Regions from separate parts of the Dellaglioa algida genome, predicted to be linked through region 1. Evidence: predicted binding sites of a transcription regulator. Region 1 holds the regulator's gene; the other holds the start of a gene.

Region 1 (3,214 bases):
TGTCGTTCCACCCGTTATAATTGAATCGGCAAAAGTCAAGATACCGGCACCAGCAACCTGTTGAATAGCCGTTAAATCATTGGTAGCATGAGCCATCAGGTCACCCGTCCTATTTTGTTGAAAAAAAGACTGATCCATTTGCATAAAATGTTTAAATAATCTGGTACGTAATATTTTTTCAAGTCGAGCTGCACTCCCCCAAATATTAGTTCGCCAAATATACCGGAAGAGGTATTGTCCTACTGCAACGAAAATAAGAATTCCAACCCAAATAGCTAATTTACGCACTGTTAGTTCATTTCTACTCATGCTATCAACAATGTTTCCAATAATCTTTGGTGGTACAATTTGAAAAATTGCTACTAGAATCAAGAAAAATACGCCAATACCATACGATTTCTTTTCTTGTTTAAAAAACCATCCTAGTTTTCTAAATATGTTCATTTCAAATTCCCCCTTTTTGTGAAAAAAAAACAAGCAAAGAAAACCCTTGCCTGTTTATAAAATATTAAATTATTTTTTTTGTGAGCTATTTTTTGCTTGCGCATTCATTGATGACATCATTTGATGCAATTTCTTTTCAGAAGGTTTTTGGCCCATTTGGACCATCATCATTCTTAACATATCTTCATTGATTGGCGGGTTCTTTTGTAAATACGTTTCCATATATTTACGAGCACCGAAAAATCCTCCGACAAGTCCAACTGCTAACGCAATAACGGCGATTAATATCGTCATTCCCATTGACATAATTCAAGACCCCTTTCCATACACTTCAATCATTAATTCTACACAATTATCACATAAAAGAAAAGGTAAATATGCGTAAAGCGCTAACTATTTTCCTAGTCGTCTCGTAAGCCCTTATCACGTTGAACTTTTTTAACTTTATCGGGTGTTACTTCCTTACCCGTTTTATCATATACTTGCATCATTTCAACACGGCTTCTGAAACTTTCCCTAAATAAAGCAAGATAAGTTTCACGAAGTTCTTTTCTCTCAGCTTCTTCGGCTTTTGTTAAGCCTTCATCTGTTTTACTTTTTGCAGTTAATTCATTAATTCTTGGTGCTAAATCTTCTGGGATCATCAGCTATCACTCCTTAAAATTTCATTAATAATCATAACTGATAATATCATAAAAAACAATTAATTAAATTAACCGAACGTTTGTTTGCAACAAGTAGCCTCATATGCTACTATTAAAGTAATAAATAAGGATGATGAGGTGTACGAAATGACAAAAGCATCTGACAGCAAACAACTTGCGGTCTTGCGCTTTATTCATGAACGAGTAGATACAAAGGGCTACCCGCCAACGGTTAGAGAAATTGGCGAAGCTGTTTCTTTATCTTCAACTTCTACGGTTCATGGACACATTGCTCGACTTGAGAAAAAAGGATTATTAACTAAAGACCCAACAAAACCTAGAGCCATCGAACTTACGCCACTTGGTTTAGACGCCATTGGAATTAATAGTCACGAAAATTTAATTCCAATGGTAGGAACAGTTACGGCTGGTGTCCCTATCTTGGCAGTCGAACAGGTAACGGATTACTTCCCGCTACCACCTGATTTCAACTCTTCGGATGATCTGTTCATGTTAACCATTCGCGGAGAAAGTATGATTAATATCGGTATATTAAATGATGATCAAGTCATTGTCAGAAAACAATCAAACGCCGAGAACGGTGAAATTGTTATTGCAATGAATGAATTCGACGAGGCAACGTGTAAAAGATTTTTTAAAGAAGAAAATCACTTTCGTCTCCAGCCAGAGAATGATTCAATGGCACCAATCATCTTAGATCAGGTTTCTATTCTGGGTAAGGTTATTGGTCTCTATCGTCATTTTTAATTAAAAAGCCGTCAAAATTAGTTAAACTAATTTTGACGGCTTTTTCTATTGAATAAGATATTGTCTTTGCATGTTTTTACTACCAGTCAAAACAAATTTAGAATGATCATTTTTATAATCAAGCTCTATATCCGCCCCATCGTTTTTTAATTGACTTTGATACATTTCTTCGTATGCCTCAACAGATACTTGAACTCGTGATTCTAAATTTATTTGTGGCAACCTGTCTTCAAATTCAGACGCTAACTTACCAGAAAAAAATTCACCAACGGCTCCTGATCCGTAACTGTATAATCCAACTCTATCACCAATTTTTAAATCATTGCTGTTTTCGAGTAAGGAAATAAAACTCAAGTACAACGATCCAGTATATAAGTTTCCTACTTGATTATTGTATCTTTTTGCCGCTTCAAATTCGCGTGTCAATTCTATTTTTTCGTCTTCATTAGCTTCTAATAAGACCTCTCTCAAGCCCTTGGTACCCAATTTTGTATATGGCAAATGAAATAACATCGCTTTAAAGTCAGATAATGTTAATTTTGTCTTACCCTTGTACTCAGTCCACGTTTTATTAAAAAAGTCTAAGTAGACATTTTGTGATGTTTTGCCATCTACAAGTGCCTCGCTATGATTCAAAGGACGCCAAAAATCCATTGTATCTCCTGTTATAAATCCACTCTCTTCATCTAGCTCTAAAATACCCGGATTTTTTGTAATCAGCATCGCAACGGCACCGCCACCCTGTGTAGGCTCACCCGAAGTATGCAGACCATATCTGGCAATATCCGCCCCAATAACTAGCACTTGACTGCCCGGGTTAAGGGCAACATGTCCTTTTGCCAATTGAATTGCAGCAGTTGCACCATAACAAGCCTGTTTAACTTCAATTGCCCTCACATGGCTTAATCCAAGTAACCCAGAAATGTATGCTCCAGCTGACTTGGAATTGTCAATTCCGGACTCTGTTGCAAAAATAACAAAATCAATTTTACCTCTGTTTTCATCATCTATCAATGAATCCGCCGCATTGGTACCCAATGTTACAACATCTTGCGTCGCTGGAATTACAGCCATTTTTGATTGACCAATACCAATCAAATACTTATCAGGATCCACACCCCTAGCTAGAGCCAACTCAGTCATATCAACATACTCGTTCGATGTAAAAAAGTTAATTCGATCGATTCCAATTTTCATTACTTATAACCAACTTCCGTTTTTTATCTTGCCATTATTGTACAAGATGTCCAATTTGATGGCAAGATTTGCCATCGTTTCATTAGAAAAAAATAAAATTCTATATCCTTACGCATAAGAATTATATTCCTTTTTTGACTACTAAATTGCCGCCCAATCTA
Region 2 (3,214 bases), on a different contig from region 1:
ATAATGTGCATGGGTTACCAAAATGTAATCCGGATCTAATTCCGCAACAGTTGTCTTAACTAATGGATTGTCTTTAATGAATGGATCAATTAAAATCGTTAACTGATTATCAGTAATAATTTGAACACTGGATTGTCCAAGCCATGTAATTTTCATGATTAATCTTCTTTCATTTCCAAAGTTGCTCTTAAGTATAACGGTTATTGAGCCCAATTACAAAGGCTGATTCAACACTTTTTTTTCAAATAAAGGCAACTTCATGTTTTCAAAACCGATTGGTGCCAAATTTGTCATCGTTAATCCAAGTAATCGAATCCCCTTCTCGGCACCTAAAATTTCATCAAATATCTGCCGACCATAAAAATAAATCGTGGCCGCATCATTACGGATAAATTCGTCCAATGTTAATCTTTTTGTGAGTGTCGTAAAATCTTGATACCGAACTTTAATAACTAATGTTTTCCCATGTTTCTGTTGTTTATTCAACGTTTCCGAAACTAAGCTCGCAATATATCTAAGCTGAGTTTCCACCTCGTCAATCGTCATCAACAATTTTCCATATGTTCGCTCACTTCCAATAGACTTTCGTTCTCTTTGCCATTCAACTGGTCTGTCATCTACGCCACGCACTCGTTTGTATAAGAAATAGCCTAATTTACCAAATTGTTGTATTAATTCAACCTCAGATTTTTCCAACAGTTCTTTTCCAGTAAAAATACCTTGATCAATCATCTTAGGAGCCGTTTTTTTACCAACACCCCTAAATTTCCCAATCGGTAAACTGGATAAAAAAGGAATAACATCGCCTGGAAGTATTAGCGTCATACCTGCCGGCTTATTATAATCTGATGCTAATTTTGCCAAAAATTTATTGTATGAAACGCCTGTTGAACAGGTTAAATGTAATTTCTGATAAATCTCTCTTTGAATCAAATGTGCCACCTGAATAGCACTCTTAATTTCTTTTTTGTTCTGCGTAACATCCAAATAGGCTTCATCAAATGCAATTGGTTCAATCATTTCGGTGTATTCATGAAATATTTCATGAAGTTGACTTGAAACCTCTTTATACAACGTGAAATCCGGTGCTTTAAAAATAGCTTTAGGACAAATTTCATAAGCTTCTTGTGCCGCCATGGCAGAGTGGATACCTAATTTTCTGGCCTCATAGTTAGCTGTGGCAACAACGCCACGACCACCATTTTTTCTAGGATCATGAGCGATTACTAATGGCTTTCCGATAAATTCGGGATGTTCACGTTCTTCAATTGATGCATAAAAAGCATCCATATCAACATGAATTATTTTCCTTTTTAATAAATTCTCATCTATTGTGATACCATTCAACTCAGCCATTAGTCCACCCCTTTTCTTAATTCATTATAACAAACATACGTTCTATTTAAAACCAATCACTCATCATTGTCATCTATCACTTTGACTTCTTACCCGTCCTATCTGCAATAAAGAATCGTTTGCAAAAAAAATAACGCCTCGATTATTATCGAAACGTTACTTTTAATTATTTTTCAGGATTATAAATCCAGTAATTGCCATCATCTGTTAATAACTTAGCTGATGCTTCTGGCCCCATAGAACCGCTCAGGTAGTTAGGGAATATCGTCTTGTCATCATCGTTATTATGCCATGAATTCAAAATGACGTCTGCCACATTCCAAGCTTTAGCAACTTCATTCCAATGCGCAAAGTTAATCGCAATCCCGTTCAAAGCATCCAAAAGTAATTTTTCGTATGCTTCTGGTGTATTAGCTTTTGTCTCAGGAGAATTAACGTAATCCAAATTAGTTTTATTTGTATTAAAACCTTGACCAATTTCTTTAGTGTTAATTGTAAGTCTGAAGCGCTCATCAGGTTCAATCGTGATCGTTAATACATCTTTACCTAAATGTTCATGTTCATCACTCGTTCCAAAAATATTTTTTTCAACATTTTTAAAAACAATATTGATTTCAGTATTTTTTTCAACGAGACGCTTACCGCTTCGAACGTAAACTGGTACACCGGACCAACGCTCGTTATCAATCATTAAGCGTCCAGCAATAAACGTTTCCATCATCGAATCTGGTGCAATTTGTTCTTCATCGCGGTAAGCCTTTTCAGTCCCTGCCTTGTTAGATCCATATTGTCCACGAATAAAGTTTGCATCAACCTCTTCAGGTTTTAAAATGCGAATAGCCTCTAAGGCCTTCAATTTCTCTTTACGAATTTCTGATGCAACAAATTCTTTTGGCATATCCATCGTTAACAATGATACTACCTGCATAATATGATTTTGGAACATATCACGCATAGCACCGCTTGTTTCATAGTAACCACCACGTTCTTCAACGCCTAATGATTCGCTTAATGTTAATTGGATATTATCAATATATTTATTATTCCACAATGTTTGCGTAATTATATTACCAAAGCGAATTGCCGGAATATTTTGAATCATTTCCTTACCCAAGTAATGATCAATTCTAAATATTTGGCTTTCATCAAAAGTATTTGAAATCTCATCATTTAATTTTTTGGCACTTTCAAAATCTCGACCAAATGGTTTTTCGATAATTAAACGATTAAATCCATTTTTAGTAACCAAGTTTTGAGAGCCCAAATGAGTTGCAATTGTCCCAAAGAATTGAGGTGACATTGCTAAGTAAAACATACGATTACCCTCAATTTGATATTTAGCATCAAGGTCGTCAGCCAATTTCTTTAACGTTATGTAGTGCGCAACATCAGTTACATCATGCGATTGATAATAAAAATGTGAGGCAAAATCAGCGATTTTAGTTTTATCTCCACTGACTCCAACTAAGGATTCAGTAACAACATTTCGATAAAAATCGTCTGTCCAAGGACGTCTTGCAGTCCCAATAACGGCAAAATTTTCATTTAAAAATCCTTTTTCAAATAACTTGAAAAGAGAAGGATATAATTTACGTTTTGCCAAATCACCGGTTCCACCAAAGATAATAAATAATGCTTTTTGTTGAGTTTCCATTACTTCACACCACTCTCGTTTTTTGAGGTCTCAGTCCTCTTTATTAGTATCAAAATCAATAATATAAGTTTACATTTTATTAGTAAAATAAACAAGAAACTTGGTCTTAAAACGGACAATAAAAAAAGTATTAACCTTAATTAGATCAAAGTTAATACTTAAAAATATCTATTTTTCGTCTGATGAAGCTTTATCTTCTTCAGT

The links. Region 1 encodes LexA, which represses DNA repair genes until DNA is damaged. Its sites were predicted from a motif close to CNAACANNTGTTNG; they were not measured.
Region 2: dinB (DNA polymerase IV) is a predicted target of LexA. The motif match lies at 1,387-1,400, and genes of this name have one in related genera.

The regions. Positions count from the first base shown of each region.
Region 1 is NZ_JANXLE010000002.1:169,234-172,447, forward strand. It holds gene N0K73_RS02520 (ABC transporter ATP-binding protein) at 1-444, opposite strand, end outside; gene N0K73_RS02525 (YneF family protein) at 514-750, opposite strand; gene N0K73_RS02530 (DUF896 domain-containing protein) at 846-1,088, opposite strand; gene lexA (transcriptional repressor LexA) at 1,236-1,856, shown strand; gene N0K73_RS02540 (hydroxymethylglutaryl-CoA synthase) at 1,902-3,053, opposite strand.
Region 2 is NZ_JANXLE010000009.1:36,518-39,731, forward strand. It holds gene N0K73_RS07515 (metal-dependent hydrolase) at 1-156, opposite strand, end outside; gene dinB (DNA polymerase IV) at 214-1,356, opposite strand; gene zwf (glucose-6-phosphate dehydrogenase) at 1,523-3,010, opposite strand; gene yajC (preprotein translocase subunit YajC) at 3,179-3,214, opposite strand, start outside.